2 linked regions of the Sphaerotilus microaerophilus genome follow. Each later gene encodes a partner of the first gene's protein in a complex. Links are inferred from orthologs where the notes say so. Each region holds a gene or a part of one and is shown in the gene's direction. Other genes may lie near its edges. The genes, in order: ybiB and cgtA.

Region 1 (12,051 bases):
GAGTACGTCTGGCACTGCCACATCCTCTCGCACGAAGACCACGAGATGATGCGCCGCTTCGTCGTCGCCTGAGCGCCATGACGACGAGCCCGCTGAACAGGCCCGCCCCCGGCCGCCGGACGGCGCTGCGTGCCGGCTGGGCCGCTGTGCTGGCGGGTGCAGCGGCGCCTGGCTGGGCCGCACCCGCTGCCCTGCCCGACCCCGCTGCCGACCTCTGCCACACGCCGCCCGCCGGTGCCGCCGCTTCGGGCAGCGACGGCCTGGTGCGCAGCAGCGCCGCCGTGCAGCTGCCGGCCGTGCGCCTGCGCCGCCACGACGGCGCCACGGTGCTGCTGCCCGCGGCGCTGGGCGAGGAGCAGCCGGTGCTGCTGAACTTCATCTTCACCAGCTGCACGACCATCTGCCCGCCGATGGCGCAGATCTTTGCCGCCACGCAGGAGCAGCTCGGCGCACGGCGCACGCAGGTGCAGATGGTGTCCATCTCGATCGACCCGGCGCACGACCACCCCGCGCGGCTGCGCGAGTACGCCGCCCGCTTCGACGCCGGCCCGCAGTGGCGCTTCCACACCGGCAGCCCGGCCGACATCGACGCCGTGCAGCGCGCCTTCAACGTCTACCGCCCCGACAAGATGGGCCACACGCCGGTGACCTTTGTGCGAGCGCGCGGCGCGCGGCGCTGGGTGCGGCTGGACGGCTTTGCCACCCCACAGCAGCTCATCCGCGAGGCCTTTGCCAGCGCATGAGGGGACGCCGTTCGACGTGGTTCCGGCCGCTCGCAGCGGGGCTGGTCGCCACCTGGCTGGGCGCCTGCGCCCCGGCCTGGGCGGCGCCGATGGACGAGCCGAGCGCCGATGTTGCTGCCAATGCCGCTGCCGATGCCGCCGCGGGTGAACGGCTGTACCGCGAGGGCCGGCGCACGGACGGCACGGCCATCACCGCCGAGCGCCTGCAGGGCCTGCAGGTGAGCGGGCGCGAGGCCGCCTGCGTGCACTGCCACCGGCCCAGTGGCATGGGCGGTGCCGAAGGCAGCCAGGCCGTGCCGCCCATCACCGGCGCCCTGCTGAATGCGCCGGGCCGCCCGGCTGCGGCACGCAGCGGCCGGCTCGCAGCGGGCCTGCAGCGGCAGGCGCCCGCCTCGGTGACCCGGCCGGGCTACACACCGGCCCTGCTGGCGCGCGCGCTGACCCAGGGCCTCGGCGCCGGCGGCCAGCCGCTGGACACCCTGATGCCGCGCTACCGGCTCGACGAGCAGGACCTGCGCCAGCTCGCCGCCTACCTCGACACGCTGGACACCACCGCTGCACCCGGCCTGGCCGACGGCGTGCTGCACCTGGCCACCATCGTCACCGCGGACACGCCCGCCAACGTGCAGCACGCCAGCGGCGACCTGCTGGCCGCCTGCCTGAGCAACCGCAGCCCACCAATTGCCGCACCCGTCACCGCATCTGGCGACAATCCACCCGCCCGGCCACCCGCCTGGCACCTGCACCGCTGGACCCTGGGCACCGACCCGTCCCGTTGGCCGGCCGAACTGGCCGAGTGGCAGCGCCGGCAGCCGGTCTTCGCGCTGATCGGCGGTGCCAGCGGCGCGGATGGGCGCGGGCCCTGGCAGGCGGTGCACCGCCACTGCGAGGCACAGGGCCTGCCCTGCATCCTGCCGAACACGGTGTCGGTGGACGACCAGCTGCCGTCGCGCTGGAGCGTCTACTTCTCGCGCGGCGTCGGCCTGGAGGCCTCCGGCATGGCCGAGCACCTGACGCTGCACGCCCCGCCCGGCGCCGAGGGTGCGCGCCGTGTGCACCAGATCGTGCCGCCCGACGACGAGGCGGCCGCCACCGGTGCCGCGGCCCTGCGCCGCCACCTCGCCGCCAGCGGCTGGCCCGTCATCGACCACCCCGCCGACGAGCCCGATGCCGTGCGTGCCGCCTGGTTGGCCACGCTGGGCCGCGACGACGCGCTGCTGCTCTGGCTGGACGCTGCGCACCTGCGCCGGATCAGCACGCGCCACCCGGCCCCGGCCACGGGTGCCCTGCTGCTGTCGGGCGAACTCCCCGGGCTGGACGCCCAGGCGCTGGCGCCGGCCTGGCGGCCCGCCGCCCGCATGGCGCACGCCTACGAGCCCGCCGAGCGCCAGCTGCCGCGCCTGCTGCGCAACACCGGCCGGCTGCTCGCCAGCCTCGGCCAGCAGCCGGCCGCCACGCCAGCGCTACTGCGCCTGCAGGGGCACAGCCTGTCGGCCTGCGAGATGACGGCCAACGCCCTGCGCCGCATGGGCAGCCAGGCCGGCCGTGCCTGGTTCATGGAGCTGATCGAAAGTGCGGACGAGGCCGCCGTGGCCACCGCCTACCCGCGCTTCACGCTGGGGCCGGGCCAGCGCCACGGTGCCCAGGGCATCGGCCTGATGCGCTACGCCTCGCCGGACCACCAGCGCCTGCAGCCCGCGGGCGAGTGGCTCACCCCGCCCTGACCGCGCTGCACTGCGCCAAATCTGATCCAGGGCAAGACGGGCAAGCCACTGCCGGCGGGCAGTGCCCGGTGCCTCGGTTAAGCTTGCCGGCGACATTCGTCACCATCGTTGTTCATCCCTTGCGTCCCTCGCGCCCCTCACCAGAGGGGGCTCGGCTGCTTCCGTGGCCGTGAAAAACACAGGAACTTGCCCATGACCCGCGTCTTCAATTTTTCCGCTGGCCCCGCCGCCCTTCCCGAAGTCGTGCTGCAACAAGCTGCTGCCGAGATGCTCGACTGGCATGGTTCCGGCATGTCGGTCATGGAAATGAGCCACCGTGGCAAGGAGTTCATCGCCATCCACGCCCAGGCCGAGAAGGACCTGCGCGAGCTGATGGGCATCCCCACCAACTACAAGGTGCTGTTCCTGCAGGGCGGCGCGATCGGCGAGAACGCCATCGTCCCGATGAACCTGCTGCGCGGCAAGGCCAGCTTCGACATCGTCAACACCGGCGAGTGGTCCAAGAAGACCATCAAGGAGGGCAAGAAGTACGCCAAGGTGAATGTGGTCGCCACCTCGGAGGCGGACAACTTCACCTCCGTGCCGGCCTTCGAGACCTGGAAGCGCGACCCGGACGCCGCCTACCTGCACATCTGCAGCAACGAGACCATCGGCGGCGTGGAATACAACTTCACGCCCGACACCGGTGACGTGCCGCTGGTGGCCGACATGTCGAGCAACATCCTGTCGCGCCCGATCGACGTCAGCAAGTACGGCCTGATCTACGCCGGCGCGCAGAAGAACATCGGCCCGGCCGGCCTGACCATCGTGATCGTGCGCGAGGACCTGATCGGCCAGGCGCTGCCGATCACCCCGTCCGCCTTCGACTTCAAGCAGCAGGCCGACGCCGACTCCATGTACAACACCCCGCCCACCTACGCGATCTACATCGCCGGGCTGGTGTTCCAGTGGATCAAGGCCCAAGGTGGCCTGGCCGCGATGGAAGCGCACAACCGCAAGAAGGCCGCGGTGCTGTACGACTACCTGGCGGCCTCCAGCTTCTACAGCAACCCGATCGCCGAGGGCTGCCGCTCGCTGATGAACGTGCCCTTCCGCCTCAAGGACGAGGCGCTCGACGAGGCCTTCCTCAAGGGCGCCAAGGAGCGTGGCATGGTGCAGCTCAAGGGCCACCGCTCGGTGGGCGGCATGCGCGCCTCGATCTACAACGCCATGCCGGTGGCCGGCGTGGAAGCGCTGGTGGCCTACATGAAGGAATTCGAGGCCGCCCATGCCTGATCGCGCCACCCAACGCTTCCCGGTCCTGGTGATGAACCAGATCTCGGCGTCCGGGCTGTCGCGCCTGAGCGCCGAGCGCTATCAGGTGGGCAAGGACGTCACGGACCCGGCCGCCGTCCTGGTGCGCTCGGCCGACCTGCACGGCGTGACCATCCCGGCGACGGTGCAGGCCATCTGCCGTGCCGGTGCCGGGGTCAACAACATCCCCGTGCCGGCGATGACCGCGCGCGGCGTGCCGGTGTTCAACGCGCCCGGCGCCAACGCCAACGCGGTCAAGGAGCTGGTGCTGGTGGGCATGCTGATGGCCGCGCGCCACATCGCCCCGGCGCTGGACTTCGTCGCCAAGCTGGACGGCGCCTCGCCCGATCTCGACAAGAAGGTCGAGGACGGCAAGAAGGCCTTCGCCGGCTTCGAGCTGGCCGGCCAGACGCTGGGCGTGATCGGCCTGGGCAAGATCGGCTGCCTGGTGGCGGACGCGGCCATCAAGCTCGGCATGGACGTGCTGGGCTTTGATCCGGAGATCACCGTCGATGCCGCCTGGAGCCTGCCCTCGCAGGTGCGGCGCGCCGGCAGCGTCAACGAGGTGCTGCGCGCCAGCCGCTTCGTCACGCTGCACGTGCCGCTGGTGGCCGCCACCAAGGGCCTGGTCAACGAGAGCAACATCGGCCTGATGCGGGCTGACGGCGTGTTGCTGAACTTCTCCCGCGAGGGCGTGGTCAGCAACTCCGCGGTGCTGGACGCGCTGGGCGCCAAGGAGCTGGCGCACTACGTGTGCGACTTCCCCGAGGCCAGCCTGCTGGGCCACCCGAAGGTCATCGCGCTGCCGCATCTGGGCGCCTCCACCCGCGAGGCCGAGGAGAACTGCGCCGTGATGGTGGTCGACCAACTGCGCGAGTACCTGGAGCAGGGCCACATCAGCAACGCGGTGAACTTCCCGAACGTCAGCATGGCGCGTGAGTCGGCCTATCGCATCGCGATCGCCAACAGCAACGTGCCCAACATGCTCGGGCAGATCTCCACCGCGATGGCCGCCGCCGGCCTGAACATCCACAACATGGTCAACAAGTCGCGCGGCGAGATGGCCTACACCCTGGTGGACGTGGACAGCCCGGTGACCGAGGACGCGCTGGCCCACATCGCCGCGATTCCGGGCGTGCTGAAGGTGCGCTACCTGCCGGTGCAGGCCTAGCCGCACGCTCGGACTCCCGATCCTCTGGGCGTCCGGGGGAGAGGCTGCGGGGCAGAATGTCGCGATGACGATCGCCCCTTACCTCAAGATCATCGGCCGCGGCCGGGAGGGCGCCCGGGCGCTGGATCGCCTCCAGGCGCGCGACCTGATGCAGCGCATCCTGTCCGGCCGGGTCAGTGACCTGGAGCTGGGCGCCTTCGCGCTGGCCATGCGCATCAAGGGCGAGACGCCCCAGGAGCTGGCTGGCTTCGTCGAGGCAGCACAGGCCCACAGCCTGGCGCTGGCCAGCGCCACCCCGGCGGTGCTGCTGCCCAGCTACAACGGGGCGCGCAAGCTGCCCAACTACACCCCGCTGCTGGCACTGCTGCTGGCCCGCGCCGGCCTGCCGGTGCTGGTGCACGGCCCGCTGCACGATGCGGGGCGCGTGACCAGCGCGGAGATCTTCGAGGCGCTGGGGCTGCCGCCGGCAACCGACGCCGCCAGCCTGCAGGCCCGCTGGGCCGCCGAGCAGCCGGCCTTCATGGCGCTGGAGCTGCTCAACCGCCCGCTGGCGCAGCTGCTCGCCCTGCGCAACGTGCTGGGCCTGCGCAACCCGGGGCACACCATTGCCAAGCTGCTGCCGGCGATCCCCGGCGCGCTGCAGGTGGTCAACTACACCCACCCCGAGTACGCCCGCAGCCTGGCGGACTACCTGCGCCTGCTGGGCAGCGATGCCATGCTGATGCGCGGCACCGAGGGCGAGCCCGTGGCCGATTGCCGGCGCCAGCCGCGCTTTGACGTCTACCTGAGCGGGGAGCCGCAACCGCAGTTCTCGCACGAGCCCGAGACCGGTTCGCTGCTGGCCCTGCCGCCGCTGCCGGACGGCATCGACGCCCACACCACGGCGCGGCACATCGAGGCCATTCTGGCCGGCGCACTGCCGGTGCCGGCCCCCATCGCCACGCAGGTGCACTGCCTGGTCGGGGCCCAGCAGGCCATGAGCGTGCGCGGCTGACGCCCCCATCCCGTGATCCCGTGATCCCGTGATCCCGGGGCCCGGCCGAGCCTCGCTCAGGCGAGGGAGACCACCGTGCGGCCGCGGAACTGCCCCGCCATGATGGCCGCGGCGCGTGCGAACACCGCCTCCCCCAGCGCGATCTCGTCCGTCATCTGCGCCAGCAGCGCGGGGTCGAGGTCGCGCGCCAGCCGAGCCCAGGCGCGCTCGCGCTTCGCGCGCGGCGCCATCACGCTGTCCACGCCGGCCAGGGTGACGCCGCGCAGGATGAAGGGCGCCACCGAGGCCGGCAGGTCCATGCCGGCCGCCAGGCCGCAGGCCGCCACGCAACCGCCGTAGCGGGTCTGTGCGATGGCGTTGGCCAAGGCGGTGCTGCCCAGCGTGTCGACCACGCCGGCCCAGCGCTCCTTCTGCAGCGGCTTGCCGGGGGCGGTGAGCTCGGCCCGGTCGATCACCTGCGCGGCACCGAGCGCGCGCAGGTAGTCCGCCTCGGCCGCCTTGCCGGTGGCCGCCACCACGGTGTAGCCCAGCCGGTGCAGCAGCGCGATCGCCACGCTGCCCACCCCGCCGGTGGCGCCAGTGACCAGCACCTCGCCCGACTCGGGCGCCACGCCGTGGTCCTCCAGCGCCATCACGCAGAGCATCGCGGTGTAGCCCGCAGTGCCGATGGCCATGGCCTGCTTTGCCGAGAAGGCCTCGGGCCGCCGCACCAGCCAGCCGCCCTTGAGCCGGGCGCGCTCGGCCAGGCAGCCCCAGTGGGTCTCGCCCACGCCCCAGCCGTTGTGCACGACGCGGTCGCCCACCTGCCAGTCGGGGTGGCTGCTCTCCAGCACGGTGCCGGCGCCGTCGATGCCCGGCACCATCGGCCAGGACCGCACCACCGGGCTCTTGTTGGTGAGCGCCAGTGCGTCCTTGAAGTTCAGTGTGGAGGCCTCGATGGCCACCAGCACGTCGCCCGCAGGCAGGCGGGACTCGTCCAGCTCGGTGAGGCGGGCGGCAAAGCCCTGGTCGTTCTTTTCCAGCAGGATGGCGCGGAACATGGTGGGCGGTCTCCAGGGTTCGAGGATCGGGGGATTCAGGATGCGGACAACGGCAGGAGCCTAGCAGGCTGGCGGCGAGCACGGCCAGGCCAACCACCCGTCGGCGATGCCCGTGCACCCTGCACGCCGCGCCGCGCCCGGCGGCCGCAGCGGGTGACTTTTGGCTATGGAGCCGCCCTGGCCGGCGAGTCAGTATGGGCTGTTACGAAAGCCGAGCATGTCGCTGCCCTCCGACACCCTCCACCCCGCCTCCACGCCCGCCCCCGATCCCGACCGGCCCGACGACCCGGACGCCACGGTGGTTGTGCCCGCCACGCCGCTGCCCCCGCGGGTGAGCCAGACGCTGCCCACCGGCTCGATCGCCAACGGCGCGCCGGTGCGGCAGGTGGGGCGCTACCAGATCATCGACCTGCTCGGCCGCGGTGGCATGGCCACGGTGTTCAAGGCCCACGACCCTGACATCGACCGCATCATCGCGATCAAGTTCCTGCACGCCGCGCTGTGCGAGGACGAGCAGTACCGCACCCGCTTCCTGCGTGAGGCCCGTGCGGCCGGCGGGCTGTCGCACCCCAACATCGTGACGGTGCACGACGTCGGCGAGATCGAGGGCCGGCCCTACATGGCCATGGAGCTGCTCGACGGTGAGCCGCTCAACGACCTGATGGAGTCGCGCCAGCCGCTGCCACTGAAGGAGGCGATGGAGATCACGCTGCAGCTCGCGCGCGCGCTGGACTACGCGCACGCCCGGGGCATCGTGCACCGCGACATCAAGCCCGCCAACATCGTGCGGCTCAAGGACGGCCACACCATCAAGGTGACGGACTTCGGCATCGCCCACGTCTCGGGCGCGGGCGGCGCTGGCGGCGAGCAGACCCGCGTGGGCGATGTGCTGGGCACACCGCAGTACATGTCGCCCGAGCAGACCCTGGGCAGCGCGGTGGACGGGCGCTCGGACCTGTTCTCCGTGGGCATCGTGCTCTACCAGATGCTGACCGGCCAGCGCCCGTTCGAGAGCGACAGCATCGTCGCGCTGGCGGTGAAGATCGCCCGCGAGGAGCCGCCTGCGCTGAACAAGCAGCGCCCCGACCTGCCGCCCACGGTGCGGCGCATCGTCGAACGCTGCCTGGCCAAGCAGCCGGCCAAGCGCTTCCAGAGCGGCAAGGAGCTGGCCGACGCGGTGCTGAAGGTGCTGCGCGACCTGGACGAGGAGGCGCGCGAGAAGGCGCGCGCGCGCATCGTGCCGCTGCGCGTGAAGTGGGCCGGCATGATGGCGCTGATCGTCGCGGCGGTGATGGCCGCCAGCGCCACGCTGATCTCGCAGCGCCAGAACGCCGCGCTGACGGAGCAGGTGATGGACTACGGCGCCTCGCTGGCGCGCTTCATCGCCGCGCAGAACGCCGTCTCCGCCCTGGAAGAGGAATGGGTGCCGGTGGAGGTGACGGTCCAGGAGGTGATGAAGTCGGGCGACTTCCAGTCCCTCACCGTCATCGACCGCGGTGGCGTGGTGCGTGCCGCCGGCGACGTGGCCCTCGTCGGCCAGCCGTACAAGGCGCCTTCGGCCAGCCGGCTGGCCGCCCTGGCCGGTGGCGTGAACGTGGCCCGCCACCGCCTGGCCAACGAGGAGGACGTGCTCCAGTTCGAGGCGCCCATCACCTTCCAGGGCAAGGCGGTCGGGCGGGTGGTGCTTGGCCTGGCGGAAAAGCCACTGGTGCGCGTGGCGCAGCTCAGCCAGATGCTGATGCTGGCGCTGGTGCTGGTGACCGTGGCCGCCGTGGCGGTGGCGATGTACTTCGTTGCCAACTGGTTCGCCCGGCCGATCAAGCAGCTCGGCGACGCGATGTCCGAGCTGGCGCAGGGGCGGCTCGACCATCGCATCGGCGAGAAGCGCAACGACGAGTTCGGCCTCGCCTACGAGGCCTTCGATGCGATGGCCGCCAGCCTGCAGGCGCGCTATGGCACCGATGAAGAGCCGCTGCCCGGCACGGGCGATGCCCCGCCACCGGACAGCCCCCCCACCGAGCCGCTGCCCCGGCGCAGCGAAGCGACGAGCGAGCCGTCATGACCCCGCGGCAGCCCGCAGCTTGGCGGTGGCCCGCCCGGGTTTCAGCCAGGGTGGCCGCAGCCGGGGTTGCTGCTGCCAGAGCAGCTTTGGCCACCGCTGTGCTGCTGGCTGGCTGCGGCAGCACGCCGCCGCCCATCCCCGGCCCACCGGCCCCCAACACCGCGCCGGCGCCTCGCACCGAGGCAGCGGCGGGCCCGGAGGGCCTGCTGCTGGCCCGCAGCGAGCAGGTGCTGCTGGTGCGCCCCGGTCCTGGCGCCACCTGGGCCAACCTGGCCCGCCACTGGCTGAACGACGCCAGCCGGGCCTGGGAAGTGGCCGCACTCAATGCCACCGATCCGGCCACGCCCGCACCCGCCCCCACGGCCCCGCTTCCGCCTGGCAGAGAGCCGGTGATGCTGCCGCTGCGCCCGGTCAACCCGACCGGTCTGCAGGGCGAGCAGCAGCAGACCGTGACCATCCTGTGCTATCACCGCATCGGCACCGGCCTGGGCCGCATGGGCGTACCACCAGAGCGTTTTGCGCAGCAGATGGAATGGCTGGCCGGCAACGGCTACACGGTGCTGCCGCTGGCCCAGGTCAGCGGCTTCCTGAATGCAGCGCGGGCCCTGCCGCCGCGCAGCGTGGTGGTGACCTTCGACGACGGCTATGAGTCGGTCTACCGACATGCCTTCCCGGTGCTGCGGCGCCTCGGCTTTCCCGCCACCCTCTTCCTCTACACCGACTTCGTCGGCGCCGGTGGCGATGCCCTCAGCTGGGCGCAGGCGCGCGAGATGGCCGCCACCGGCCTGATCGACTTCCAGGCCCACTCGCGCTCCCATGCCAACCTGACGCAGCGTCACGCCGACGAAGCGGAGCCGACCTACCGCCAGCGCATCGACGAGGAGGTGCGCGCACCCCGCGACGCCATCCAGCGTGAACTGGCCGGCGCGACGGCCGGCACGGCGGCGCCCTCGCGCAGCAGGACGGCCACGCGGTCATCGCGCACGGTCCCGGGATCGACACAGGCACCGGCACCAACGCCTGCAGCGCCGACGGCAAGGATGGAGGCGGCCCCGGCCGACCCGGCCGCCGCCGCGGTGCAGCACTTCGCCTACCCCTTCGGCGATGGCAACGAGGCCGCGCGCGAGGCGCTGCGCCGCCAGCGCTACGAGCTGGGGCTGACGGTGAACCCCGGCGGCAATCCCTTCCAGGCCCATCCGCTCATGCTGCGCCGCACCATGATCTTCGGCAGCCATGACCTGGAGGCCTTCAAGGCCCGGCTGCAGGCCCAGCGCCCACTGCCCCCCGCCCGCTCCTGAGCCCAGTGATCATGTCGCACCGTGCCCGGCATCACCTTCCCCGGTGGCTGGCGCCCGGCCTGCTCGGTGTGGCCGGCGTGGTGCTGCTCGGCTGCGCGGGCCAGCGCCCCTCGGCCAGTGGCAGCCCCGCGGCGCCACGGCCATCGGCGACCGGACCCGCTGCAGTGCCCATGGATGCCGACACCGCCTGGCGCATCCGCCAGCGCGAGCGCGCCCGGCGGCTCGAAGACAGCGGCGACTGGCCGCAGGCGCTGCGGCTGTGGGACGCACTCGCCCTGCTCCCGCCCGGGGACGAGGCGGCCCGCCGCGAGCACCACCGGCTGGCCGGTCGCATGGCCGAGGCCGCCTCCGATCACTGGCAGCGCGCCAGCGCCGCGCTGAAGCGCAACGACCTCGACAGCGCGGAGCACCACCTCGTGAAGCTGATGGCGCTGGACCCCGGCCACGCCGAGGCGCTGCAGGCGCTGCGCCGCATCGACCTGCAGCGCCAGCGGCGTCCCAACCCGTCGACACCGCCCTCACCCGCCACGATGCCGCCGTCCGCACCACGCGGTGGCCCGTAGCCACCGGGATCAGGGAGCGAGGTCCCGGGTCAGAGCCTTTCAGCCTTGGCCTTCAGTTTCTCCACCCGCTGCCGCTCGACGCGCGCGGTGTCGTTGCCCGGATCAAGCTCCAGCACGCGGTCCCAGTGGCGCAGCGCCGCATCGAGCTTCTGCTGCGCCACGGCCGCCCGGGCGTCGCGGCTGTGGCGCTCCACCAGCGCCTTGCGCACCTCGGCCACCTGGGCCGCCGCCTTGGGGTGGCCGGCGGCCTCCGCCTTCTGGAACTGCACCAGCGCCGCGTCCAGTTGGCCCGCCCGGCGCGCTGCTGAACCCGCCGCGAAGGCCCGCTCCGCCTCGCTCACCACCGGCGGGGGTGCCGGGGGTGCAGGCGTCGCAGGTGGGGGTGGAGCGGGAGGCACCGGGGCAGGCACCGGGGCTGGGGCTGGCGCAGGTGGGGTCGGGGCAGGCGCCGGCGTTGGAGGCGCCGACGGGTGGCGCTCGGTTGTTCGCACCACCGTCGCGCAGCGCGCCGGGATGCGCACCACCTGGCCTTCGGCCACCCGGCTGGGCACCTTGATGTCGTTGTAGCGGGCCAGGATGTAGAACAGGTGCACGTCGCCCAGACAGGTCCTGGCCAGCTTGGACAGCGAATCGTTCGGCCGCAGCGTGTAGGGCGACGACTCCTTGCCGAGGCGCACCACCGGATCGTCGGTGATCTGCTGCATCAGCAACTGCCCCAGCTTGTGACCCGGGTCGGCCGCCAGGGCGCGCTGCAGGTCGGCACGGGCACGATCTTCCTGTCCGTCCTGCAGGGCGGCCTCGGCACTGCTGACGAGCTTGCTCACCTCGGCCGCGGGCAGCGCCACCGCCGCAGGCGCGGCACCGGCCGGCTCCTTCGTCGTGGGCGCGGGGTCGGCGCCACCGCGCTCCGGCTCGGCGGCCGAGCTTGGCGCGGAGGGCGTGGCGTGGGTCGTGTCGCCGCGTTTTCGTCCCATGGAGCAGCCTGCACACAGCAGCACGGCGATCATCACCGCCGCCCACAGGACCGGGGGCCATGCCCGTGACAGGCGGGACGGGGTGCGCCCAACGGCGAGGCACGCAACGTCGCCGCACGAGGACAGGGCAAGGGGTTTGACGAAGTCGGGCATGACGTGAAGGGGCAGCCGCCGGGCAACCATGATATT
Region 2 (11,914 bases), 3.4 Mb from region 1 along the record:
GCAAGCAATACAAGGTTGCTGCCGGCGAGAAGATCAAGGTAGAACAGATTGCTGCGGAAGTTGGCCAAGAGATCGTGATCGACCAGGTTCTCGCGCTCGGTAGCGGCGCGGAGCTGAAGGTGGGCACGCCCTTGGTTGAAGGCGCAACGGTCACTGCCACGGTGTTGGCGCATGGCAGGCACGACAAGGTCCGCATCTTCAAGATGCGCCGTCGCAAGCACTACCAGAAGCACCAGGGCCATCGTCAGAACTACACCGAGCTGCAGATCGCAGCGGTGCAGGGCTGATCGGCTAGCCCGTTCACGATCCAGGAGCTGAAAGATGGCACAGAAAAAAGGCGGCGGTTCCACACGGAACGGCCGCGACTCCCAGCCGAAGATGCTCGGCGTCAAGGCCTTCGGTGGTGAGCTGGTGAGCGCCGGCTCGATCATCGTGCGCCAGCGCGGCACCCGTTTCCATGCCGGCCCGAACGTCGGCATGGGCCGCGACCACAGCCTGTTTGCGCTGGTGGACGGCAAGGTGTCCTTCGCTGTGAAGGGCCCCCTGAGCCGCAAGACCGTGGTGATCACCCCGGTCTGAGCGACGACGAGTCTGGTTTGGTCCAGACCAAGAGGAGCCCCGGTCCGCCGGGGCTTTTTGCATTGAGCGCCTCACGGGGCGCTTCAAAGATGGGCTGCGTTGCGCCGGCGAACGCAGCATTCCCTCCTGTAGTGATGCCGGCCCATCCGTCCAGCTCAGGAGTCCCCAGATGAAGTTCGTCGACGAAGTCACCATCGACGTGGCGGCGGGCCAAGGAGGCGCGGGCTGCTGCAGCTTCCGGCGCGAGAAGTTCATTCCCTTCGGCGGGCCCGATGGCGGCAACGGCGGGCGCGGCGGCCACGTCTATGCGGTGGCCGACCGCAACCTCAACACGCTGGTGGATTTCCGCTACACGCGCCGCCACGAAGCGCGCAACGGCGAGGCCGGGCGGGGCTCGGACCAGTTCGGTGCCGCCGGAGAGGACGTGACCCTGCGCATGCCGGTGGGCACGATCATCAGCGACGCCGAGACCGGCGAGCGCATTGCCGAGCTGCTCACGGATGGCGAGCGGATCATCCTCGCCAAGGGCGGTGACGGCGGCTTCGGCAACCTCCACTACAAGACCAGCACCAACCGGGCGCCGCGCCAGAAGACCCCCGGCTGGCCCGGGGAGGCCCATGCGCTGAAGCTGGAGCTGCGCGTGCTGGCCGACGTGGGCCTGCTGGGCATGCCCAACGCCGGCAAGTCCACGCTGATCGCGGCGATCTCCAACGCCCGGCCCAAGATCGCCGACTACCCGTTCACGACGCTCCACCCGAACCTGGGCGTGGTGCGCGTGGGACCGAGCCAGAGCTTCGTCGTCGCCGACGTGCCGGGGCTGATCGAGGGCGCGTCCGAGGGGGCCGGCCTGGGTCACCTCTTCCTGCGTCACCTGCAGCGCACCCGCGTGCTGCTGCACCTGGTCGACATGGCGCCGTTCGACGACGAGGTGGACCCCGTCGCCCAGGCTAAGGCCATCGTCGGTGAGCTGAAGAAGTACGACAAGGACCTGTACGACAAGCCGCGCTGGCTCGTGCTCAACAAGCTGGACATGGTGCCGGCCGAAGAGCGTGCCGCACGGGTGAAGGACTTCGTCAAGCGCCTGCGCTGGAAGGGCCCGGTCTACGAGATCTCGGCGCTGACCCGTGAGGGCTGCGAGCCGCTGGTGCGCGCGCTGTACCAGTACGTCGCCGCCTTGAACGCGCCGCCGATCGAGGAGCCGGACGTGCGTTTTGCCGAACCCGAGGACGCACCGGTGCCGCCCGCCGCGGACGATCCCCGTTTTCGCTGACACTGGCCGGCTGAACCGCTGCCACTGCCCCACGCATCATGAGTGACATCCTGAAGAACGCCCGCCGCATCGTCGTCAAGGTGGGTTCCAGCCTGGTGACCAACGAGGGCCGGGGCCTGGACGCCGAGGCGATCAACGCCTGGTGCGTGCAGCTGGCCGCGCTGGTGCGCCAGGGCCGCGAGGTGGTGATGGTGTCGTCGGGAGCGATCGCCGAGGGCATGAAGCGCCTGGGCTGGGCCACCCGGCCGAAGGAAGTGCACGAGTTGCAGGCGGCGGCCGCCGTCGGCCAGATGGGCCTGGCGCAGATCTACGAAACGTCCCTGCGCGAGCAGGGCCTGGGCAGCGCGCAGGTGCTGCTCACCCATGCCGATCTGGCCGACCGCGAGCGCTACCTGAACGCCCGCAGCACGCTGCTGACCCTGCTGGAGCTGGGCGTGGTGCCGGTGATCAACGAGAACGACACCGTGGTCACCGACGAGATCAAGGTGGGCGACAACGACACCCTGGGCGCGCTGGTGGCCAACCTGGTCGAGGCCGATGTGCTGGTGATCCTCACCGACCAGAAGGGCCTGTATTCGGCCGATCCGCGCAAGGACCCCGACGCGCAGTTCATCCACGAGGCCCAGGCCGGCACGCCCGAGCTGGAGCAGATGGCCGGTGGGGCCGGCAGCTCGATCGGCAAAGGCGGGATGATCACCAAGATCCTCGCCGCCAAGCGGGCAGCAGGCAGCGGCGCCTCCACGGTGATCGCCTGGGGCCGCGAGCAGGACGCCCTGCTGCGCCTGGTGGCGGGCGAATCCATCGGAACGCTCCTGGTGGCGACCACCGCCAAGGTGGCGGCGCGCAAGCAGTGGATGGCCGACCACCTGCAGATGCGCGGTGCGGTGGTGATCGACGACGGCGCGGTGGTGAAGCTGCGCGACGAGGGCAAGAGCCTGTTGCCCATCGGCGTGGTCGAAGTGCAGGGCGAATTCGCCCGCGGCGACGTGATCGCCGTGCGTTCACCCGCCGGGATCGAAGTGGCCCGCGGCCTGGCCAACTACACGGCCAGCGAAACCCGCCGCATCGCCCGCAAGCCCTCCTCGCAGATCGAGGGCCTGCTGGGGTACGCCAACGAGCCCGAGCTGATCCACCGAGATAACCTCGTCCTGGCTTGACCGACCGGTTTTCCCCCCCCTTGAAAAAGGGGGCAGGGGGGATTTGCCACCCTCCCCACTGATCAAATCCCCCTCGGTCCCCCTTTTTCAAAGGGGGAAGGAAGGCAGGGCGTTCAGCCCAGCTGCGGCGCCAATGCCCGGCGGGCTGCGGCCTCGTCCATCGCGGCCCGCGCCGCATAGTCCGCCAGCTGGTCCTCGCCGATCCGGCCGACGTTGAAGTACGCCGCCTCCGGGTGGGCGAGGTAGAAGCCGCTGACGGAGGCGGCCGGGGTCATGGCCAGGCTCTCGGTCAGGCCCATGCCGATTTCGGCGGCGTCGAGCACCTCGAACATCGCGCGCTTGACGCTGTGGTCCGGGCAGGCCGGGTAGCCCGGTGCCGGGCGGATGCCGCGGTAAGCCTCCTTGATCAACTCGTCGTTGCTCAGCGCCTCGTCCGGCGCGTAGCCCCACAGCTCGGTGCGCACGCGCTGGTGCAGGTGCTCGGCGAAGGCTTCGGCCAGGCGGTCGGCCAGGGCCTTGAGCATGATGGCGCTGTAGTCGTCGTGGTCGGCGAGGAACTGCGCTTCCTTCTTCTCGATGTTCAGGCCGGCGGTGACGGCGAACAGGCCGATGTAGTCGGCTTTGGTGCCCTTGGGCGCGATGAAGTCGGCCAGCGAGCGGTTCGGCCTCGGCACGCCGTCGATCACCGGTCGCTCGGTCTGCAGGCGCAGCGGCTGCCAGCGCAGCAGCACCTCGCTGCGCGACTCGTCGGTGTAGACCTCGATCACGTCGTCGTCCACCGTGTTGGCCGGCCACAGGCCGATCACCCCGTTGGCCTGCAGCCAGCGGCCTTCGATCAGGCGCTGCAGCAGGCGCTTGCCGTCGCTGTAGACGCGCACGGCTTCCTCGCCGACGACGCTGTCCTTGAGGATGTCCGGAAACTTGCCAGCCAGGTCCCAGGTCTGGAAGAAGGGCGCCCAGTCGATGCACTGGGCCAGCTCGGCCAGGTTCTGGTTGCGGAACACGCGCCGGCCGATGAACTTGGGCGCGGGCGGTGTGTAGGCGGCCCAGTCGACGGGCGTCTTGTTGGCGCGCGCCTGGGCCAGCGTGACCAGCGGCGTGACCTTCTTGTTGGCGTGCTGCTCGCGCACGCGCTCGTAGTCGGCGTTCAGCTCGGCGATGTACCTGGCGGCGCGTTCATCACTCAGCAGGTCCGAGCACACGCCCACCGAGCGGCTGGCGTCGGGCACGTAGACCACCGGCCCCGTGTAGTTCGGCGCGATCTTGACAGCGGTGTGCACGCGTGAACACGTGGCCCCACCGATCAGCAGCGGCGTGCCCTTGCTGCGGAAGTACTCGTCGCGCTGCATTTCGGCAGCAACGTGCTGCATCTCTTCCAGGCTCGGCGTGATCAGGCCCGACAGGCCGATGATGTCCGCGCCTTCTTCCTTGGCCTTCTTCAGGATGTCCTGGCACGGGACCATCACGCCCATGTTGACGACCTCGAAGTTGTTGCACTGCAGGACCACCGTGACGATGTTCTTGCCGATGTCGTGTACGTCGCCCTTCACGGTGGCGATGACGATCTTGCCCTTGGGCTTCACGTCGCCGCCCGCGTCAGCCAGCGCCTTCTTCTCGGCTTCGATGTAGGGCAGCAGGTGCGCCACGGCCTGCTTCATGACGCGGGCGGACTTCACCACCTGGGGCAGGAACATCTTGCCGGCACCGAAGCGGTCGCCGACGATGTTCATGCCCGCCATCAGCGGGCCTTCGATGACGTGCAGCGGGCGGCCGCCCTTGGCAGCAATCGCCTGCCAGGCTTCTTCGGTGTCGAGCTCGATGAAGTCGGTGATGCCGTGCACCAGCGCGTGGCTCAGGCGGTCCTCGACGCTCACGGGTGCCTCGGCCGTGCCGCGCCAGGCCAGCTTGGCGCTGTCGTCCTTGGCCGCGCCCTTGGCCGATTCGGCGATCTCGATCAGGCGCTCGCCCGCAGAGAGTTGCGGCTCGCCGGCCTTGTAGGACGGCGTCCTGTTCAGCACCACGTCCTCGACGCGCTCGCGCAGCACCGGCTCCAGGTCGTCATAGACGCCCACCATGCCGGCGTTGACGATGCCCATGTCCATGCCCGCCTGGATGGCGTGGTACAGGAAGACGGTGTGGATGGCCTCGCGCACCGGCTCGTTGCCGCGGAAGCTGAACGACACGTTCGACACGCCGCCCGAGACCTTCGCGCCCGGCAGGTGCTGCTTGATCCAGCGCGTGGCGTTGATGAAGTCGACCGCGTAGTTGTCGTGCTCCTCGATGCCGGTGGCGATGGCGAAGATGTTCGGGTCGAAGATGATGTCTTCGGGCGGGAAGTCGACCTCGTCCACAAGGATCTTGTAGGCCCGTGCGCAGATGTCGATCTTGCGCTGGAAGGTGTCGGCCTGGCCGGCCTCGTCGAAGGCCATCACCACGGCGGCGGCGCCATAGCGCCGGACCAGCTTGGCCTGGCGCTTGAACTCGGCCTCGCCTTCCTTGAGCGAGATCGAGTTGACGATGCCCTTGCCCTGGATGCACTTCAGGCCCGCCTCGATCACCTCCCACTTGGACGAGTCGATCATGATCGGCACGCGCGCGATCTCGGGCTCGCCGGCGATCAGGTTCAGGAAGCGCACCATCGCCGCCTGACTGTCGAGCATGGCCTCGTCCATGTTGATGTCGATGACCTGGGCGCCGTTCTCGACCTGCTGGCGCGCCACGGCCAGGGCCTTCTCGTATTCGCCGGCCAGGATCATCCTGGCGAACACCCGGCTGCCGGTGACGTTGGTGCGCTCGCCGACGTTGACGAACAACGATCCGTCGCCGATCGACACCGGTTCCAGGCCGGACAGCCGCATCGGGGGCACGCTGGCGGCGGGGGAGGAGGGGGACGCGGTGGGGGAGGTGTTCATGGCCGGGCTGCAACTCGGGCCAGCCACGCGACACCACGGCCCACCCGTGATGCCCATGGCGGGCAAGGGTGAGCGTCGTTGCAGGGTGGTCTGCTCCGGATGCCGGACTGGCCCACCGCCCCGAGCCTGGCAGCGGGTGGCCTGGCCACCCCCTGTTGCAACGCCCCTCGGGAAGGCGCGCATTGTAATGGGCCCTCCTGGCTCGCTGCAGCGCTGGCGCTGTGACCCTGTCGACAGGCCGGTCGGCCTTGTGCACCTGAAGCGTGCACGGGACAATAGGCCGTGAATATGTCACGAACAACCGATGACCACATGGCGGGTGCAGCGCGGCGCCGCTGCCTGATCTGGGGCGCCGCGGCCACCGGCGCGACGCTCACCGCGCTGCTGGGTGGCTGCGCAGGCGGCGGGCCCAAGTCAGGCGGTGGGGCGACGCCCGCCATCCCGCCGCCGAAGCCAGGCTCCCTGCCCGAGCCGGCCCCTGACCAGCCCGGCCTGGATGGTCTGCGCAGTCGCCTGGCGCGCGAGTTTGCCGGCACCCCGCTGCAGCTGGAAATGGGCGAAACCGCGGCGGCGGACTTCCTGCGCATCAGCGTGCCGCAGCCGCACGGCTTTGAGCCCGGTCGGGCCGCGGTCAGGCCGGCGCTGGCGGCGGTGCTGGACCGGCTGGTCGAGCCGTTGCGCCGTGAGGGGAACTGGACGGTGCGCGTGGCTGGCCCGATCGATGCCGGCGGCTCGGGCTGGATCGGCCCCGACCGCGCCGCGGCGGTGCGCGACTACCTGGTGCTCAAGGGCGTGGCGGTCAAGCGCTTCACGGCCCCGCAGCGTCACGCCATGGGGCTGACCGAGATCACGCTGGTGGAACTCAGGCGGCGAGCAGCCCGGTGAAGGTCTGCAAGGCCTGCGTGTGCACGCAGCGCGGGCGGTAACGGCCCACGCGCTCGGCGATCGCGCGGATGTGGTCCGGCGTGGTGCCGCAGCAGCCACCGGCGATGTTGAGGAAGCCGTCGCGGGCGAACTCCTCCACCAGCCGGCCGGTGACCTCGGGCGTCTCGTCGAAGCCGGTGTCGCTCATCGGGTTGGGCAGGCCGGCGTTGGGGTAGCAGGAGACCGCGGTGTCACCGGCGATCTTCGACAGCTCCTCGATGTACGGGCGCATCAGCGTGGCGCCCAGCGCGCAGTTCAGGCCGATGGCCAGCGGCCGGGCGTGCCGCACGCTGTGCCAGAAGGCGCCCACCGTCTGGCCTGACAGGATGCGGCCCGAGGCGTCGGTGACGGTGCCGGAGATGATCACCGGCAGGCGCTCGCCGGTTTCCTCCATCAGCTCGTCGACCGCGAAGATCGCTGCCTTGGCGTTGAGCGTGTCGAAGATGGTTTCGATCAGGAACAGGTCGGCACCGCCATCCAGCAGCCCCCGGGCCTGTTCGAGGTAGGCGGCCTTGAGTTCGTCGAAGCTCGTGTTGCGCGCCCCCGGGTCGTTCACGTCCGGGCTGATGCTGGCGGTACGCGGCGTCGGGCCGAGGGCGCCGGCGACGAAGCGCGGCTTGTCGGCGCTCGAGTACTTGTCGCAGCAGGCGCGTGCCAGCCGGGCGGCGGCCACGTTCATCTCGTAGGCGATGTCGCCCAGGCCGTAGTCCTCCTGCGCCACGCGGTTGGCGCCGAAGGTGTTGGTCTCGATCAGGTCCGAGCCGGCGGCCAGGTACTGGTCGTGGATCTCGCCGATCACGTCCGGGCGCGTGAGCACCAGCAGGTCGTTGTTGCCCTTCAGGTCGGTCGGGTGGTCGGCAAAGCGCGTGCCGCGGAAATCCGCCTCGGTCAGCTTGTAGCGTTGGATCATCGTGCCCATCGCGCCGTCCAGCACCAGGATGCGCTCGCGCATCAGCGCCGGCAGCTGCGCGGCGCGCGTGTAGGGCAGGGCAGAGGCGTTGGCAACGGCGGAGGTGGGCAGGGCGGCGTTCATGGGCGGGATTCTAGGGACCGGCCTGCATGTCAGTTGCTCCACCGCGCTTCGCGCGACCCGCGACGCATGAAACGGGCGTGTAATGCGGTGGCGGCGTCCGGCGCAGAGGTCGGTTCGTACTTGGTGTCTCGAACCCGTATGTCAGTTGGACCCGCGGCTCCACGAGCACCCCGCACTGTCGCCTTGGGCTTCGCGCCCCTGAGCACGCATCCTAGAGTTCGATGACGTGGGCCGCATGCCGATGTCGCCGCGGACTGGAGGCGATCATGGAAGTGATCTACCCGCGCTGCGCCGGACTGGACGTGCACAAGGAGACGGTGGTGGCGTGCGTGCGCATCGCCCGCGACGGCCCACCCTTGCAGGAGGTGCGCACCTTCCAGACGACTACCTCGGGCCTGCTGGCCCTTGGCGACTGGCTCGACTCCTTCGGCGTCGAGCACGTCGCCATGGAGGCCACCGGCGTGTACTGGAAGCCAGTGTGGCACGTGCTCGAAGGCCACTTCGAGCTCGTGCTGGCCAACGCCGCGCACGTGAAGAACGTTCCTGGCCGCAAGACCGACGTCAACGACGCGATGTGGCTGGCGGACTTGCTGGCCCACGGCCTGATCCGCGCCAGCTTCGTGCCGCCGGTGGCGGTACAGGAACTGCGCTCGCTCACGCGCACCCGCAAGCAGTTCGTGCGCGAGCGCAGCGCGCACGTCCAACGCATCGAGAAGGTGCTCGAAGACGCCAACTTGAAGCTTGGCGTCGTGCTGGCCGATATCGTGGGCAAGAGCGGCCGGGCCGTGTTGCAGGCCCTCATCGGCGGCGAGCGCGATCCCGAGCGCCTGGTCTCGCTGGTCAGCGTGCGCGTCAAGGCCAGCCGTGCCGAGTTGCTCGAAGCGCTGCGCGGCCGCGTCAGCGCTCACCACCGCTTCATGCTCAAGCTGCACCTGGGGCACATCGATGCGCTGGATCAGGCCATCGCCGCCATCGAGAAGGAGGTGGGTCAAGGGCTGGCGCCCTTTCGGCACGCCGCCAAGCTGCTGAGCACCATGCCGGGCCTCAGCGAGGTCAGCGCCCATGTGGTCGTGGCCGAGATCGGTATCGACATGTCGCGCTTCGCCACCCCGGCTCATCTGCTGTCCTGGGCCTGCATGTGCCCGCGCAACGACGAGAGCGCCGGCAAGCGTCGCAGCGTTCGCTTGCGCCGTGGCGGCAGGTGGCTCAAGACCACCCTCGTGCAAGCCGCCTGGGCAGCCATCAAAGTCAAGGGCAGCTACCTGCAGGCGCAGTTCCACCGCCTGCGCGCTCGTCGCGGCGCCAAGAAGGCGATCATCGGCGTGGCCGCCTCGATGCTCACCGCGGCTTGGCACATGCTGCGCGACGGCACCGAGTGGCATGACCTCGGCGCCGCCCACTTCGATCGCGCCGACGCCCACAAGACCGCCACCCGACTGGTGCGCAGGCTTCAGCAGATCGGTTACGCCGTACAACTCACGCCGGCTGCATGAAGATAGTTTCATCCTAGTGCACGAAGCCGATGCCGCGGCGCTCCCTCACCTGCGGTTTGACACGGTGCTCGCTTTCCAGTTGGGCCAGGAACTCGTCGGGCTCGAAGGTCGTGCCCAGGATGTCCACCTGCCGCCTCACCGCGGCAAAGTCCCCGGCCGCCAGCTGGTCGAGCTGTGCCAGGCGCTGTCGCTGCTCGTCGCTCAGGCGGGTTGCGTCGCCCGCCAGCGCCTCGGCGATGAACATGCGCTCGCGCTGCGCGCCGGTCAGCGGCTGGAAGCGGATCTTGAAGGTGAAGCGGCGCAGCGCCGCCTCGTCGATGTCCTCGAACAGGTTGGTGGTGCAGATGAAGATGCCGGCAAAGCGCTCCATGCCCTGCAGCATCTCGTTGACCTCGCTGACCTCGTAGTTGCGCTCGGCGCGGCGGCGGCTGCGCATGAAGCTGTCGGCCTCGTCGAGCAGCAGCACGGCCTGCTCCTGCTCGGCGGCCTCGAACATGCGCGCCATGGCCTGCTCGGTCTCGCCGACGTACTTGCTGACCAGGTCGCTGGCCTGGCGGATCATCAGCGCTCGGCCCAGCTCGCGGGCGATGTGCTCGGCCAGCGCGGTCTTGCCGGTGCCCGGCGGGCCGTAGAAGCACAGCGCACCGTGCCCGCGGCGCTGCAGCGCCTCGACGATGCGTGGCACCGGGAAGCGCGACTCCACGTTCAGCAACCCTAGGTCGTACTGCGTGACCACTCGGCGCGCGCTGCGGTCGCCGCGGTTCGCGTTGCCCAGCGCCTTGTCGGCGTGGGCGAGCTGGCGCTCGATCAGGCCCTCCAGACATTCGTCGGCCGGTGCTGCCGCGGCCTCGTCGGCCGCCGCCGTGCCGATCAGCCGGGCGAAGCGCACCGCGGTGCGGATCTGCGCGGGCGTCAGCGTGCCGCGCTGGGCCAGGCGCTGGGTGAAGTCGGCACTGACCTGGGTGCCGGCCAGCGCGCGCTGCACCAGCGCCTCGCGGGCGCCGGGCGGGGGTGACTTCAGCTCCAGGTGGTACTGGAAGCGGCGGCGGAAGGCCACGTCGATCTGCTCGATGCGGTTGGTCACCCAGATCACCGGCACCGGGTTGGTCTCCAGGATCTGGTTGACCCAGGCCTTGCCGTTGACCGAGTGGCCGGCCGGGCCCTCGCCACTGTTGTCCAGGCGCGCCAACAGCTGGGCGGCGTCGGCGCTGACGGGCGGGAAGACGTCTTCCACCTCGTCGAAGAGCAGCGCCACGTTCGGGCTGGCCTTCAGGAAGACCTGGCTGATCTGCAGCGAGCGGTAGCGGTCGCGCCCCGAGAGGGCGTTCCCGTCGCGGTCGGCGTATTCCACCTCGTAGAGCTCCAGCCCGGCGGCCTGCGCGGCCACGCGGGCCAACTCGGTCTTGCCGGTGCCAGGCGGGCCGTAGAGCAGCAGGTTGACGCCGGCCTCGCGGCGCTGCACCGCGTGGTGCAGCAAGGTGGTGAGCAGCTCCACCTCCTCGGCGACGAAGCTGAAGTCGGTCGGCGTCAGCTCGGTCTTGGTGGCGGGGCGGGTGAACACCGCCATCAGGTCCTGCGGATCGCGGTACTCGCGCATCAGCACCGGCGGCAGCTGGTCGCTGACCTTCATCAGGTCGGCCAGGTCCGTGATGTTGTGCTCGGAGATCAGGTTCTCGATCATGCCGATGCGCTCCAGCCGGCTGCCGGCGCGCAGCGCCTCGGCCACCTCGCGCTCGTCCACGCCGGCCACTTCGGCGATCGCCGCGTAGGCCTCCTGGGCGCTGGCGACCTTGAACTCCACCAGCAGGCCGCGCAGGTCGCGCTGGTAGCGAGCCAGCGTGCCGTAGAGCAGCAGCGCGCGCTCGCCCGGGTTGAGCTGCAGCAGGCCGGACAGCAGCTCGACGTTGTCCTGCACCAGCGTGCGGGCCCCGCGCAGGCTGGCGCCCAGCCAGTCGTTGCTGGTGCCCAGCACCGCCATCAGGTCCTTGGGGGCGTCCTTGATGTACTCGTCGAGGTAGAAGAACAGCGTGTCTTCCTCGTAGGGGCCGCGCCAGCTGCCGTGGCGGGTGAGGAAGGCGATGTCGTCGAGCGCCTCATGCCCGGCCCAGGCCTCGTGGCTGCGCACGCGCCGGCCCAGGAAGTCGCGCAGCCGCGTCAGCACCGACTGCGGCCAGACCAGGTGCCGGGCCGTCAGCGCCAGCACGCTGTTCCAGTCCCGCCGGCCGGCAAAGCGCAGCGCCTGGCGCTGCAGCAGGCTGAGAATGAAGTGGGTGCACAGCCGGTCCAGCACCGGCGCATCGGCCAGCCCGGGCGACAGCAGCACCTGGGTCGACCCCAGGCGCTGGCGCGAGCGCCGAGCCGAACTCTTGCCCGCAGGCGGGGCGGTCACATCCTTGCGCATCGTTCCCTCCGCCGGGCGGCCACGGCGGGTGGCCGACGGACCCCCGCGGGCACCCCCCGCCGGGGTGATCTTCGCGCCAACGGGGCAACCCGTGCAAGTGTGGGTGTGGGGGGATGACCGGAGGTTCAGTGCAGCACGACCGGCT

Evidence for each region.
Region 2: the proteins of ybiB (region 1) and cgtA are in contact, whole or in part, in a crystal structure (PDB 8BFT), measured with the Escherichia coli proteins. The link is inferred for Sphaerotilus microaerophilus from one-to-one orthologs.

Annotation. Positions count from the first base shown.
Region 1 is NZ_AP025730.1:2,124,644-2,136,694, reverse strand. The notes cover bases 4,026-6,960. They hold ybiB (DNA-binding protein YbiB), read left to right. Parts: upstream 4,026-4,995; coding sequence 4,996-5,925; downstream 5,926-6,960. Other genes in these bases: acuI (acrylyl-CoA reductase (NADPH)), read right to left, coding at 5,982-6,960; NGK70_RS09360 (phosphoglycerate dehydrogenase), read left to right, coding at 4,026-4,931. In the rest of the region: NGK70_RS09380 (multicopper oxidase family protein), read left to right, coding at 1-72; NGK70_RS09375 (SCO family protein), read left to right, coding at 78-743; NGK70_RS09370 (c-type cytochrome), read left to right, coding at 740-2,467; serC (3-phosphoserine/phosphohydroxythreonine transaminase), read left to right, coding at 2,660-3,742; more of NGK70_RS09360, read left to right, coding at 3,735-4,025; more of acuI, read right to left, coding at 6,961-6,965; NGK70_RS09345 (protein kinase domain-containing protein), read left to right, coding at 7,183-9,027; NGK70_RS09340 (polysaccharide deacetylase family protein), read left to right, coding at 9,114-10,325; NGK70_RS09335 (tetratricopeptide repeat protein), read left to right, coding at 10,337-10,888; NGK70_RS26455 (LysM peptidoglycan-binding domain-containing protein), read right to left, coding at 10,918-11,862.
Region 2 is NZ_AP025730.1:5,561,936-5,573,849, reverse strand. What follows is about bases 1-2,798. They hold cgtA (Obg family GTPase CgtA), read left to right. Parts: upstream 1-748; coding sequence 749-1,849; downstream 1,850-2,798. Other genes in these bases: proB (glutamate 5-kinase), read left to right, coding at 1,888-2,798; rpmA (50S ribosomal protein L27), read left to right, coding at 322-579; rplU (50S ribosomal protein L21), read left to right, coding at 1-287. Outside these bases: more of proB, read left to right, coding at 2,799-3,006; metH (methionine synthase), read right to left, coding at 3,120-5,918; NGK70_RS24060 (OmpA family protein), read left to right, coding at 6,207-6,803; NGK70_RS24055 (homocysteine S-methyltransferase family protein), read right to left, coding at 6,781-7,875; NGK70_RS24050 (IS110 family RNA-guided transposase), read left to right, coding at 8,142-9,368; NGK70_RS24045 (ATP-binding protein), read right to left, coding at 9,382-11,769; NGK70_RS24040 (BTH_I0359 family protein), read right to left, coding at 11,895-11,914. UniProt on the Escherichia coli protein: An essential GTPase which binds GTP, GDP and possibly (p)ppGpp with moderate affinity, with high nucleotide exchange rates and a fairly low GTP hydrolysis rate.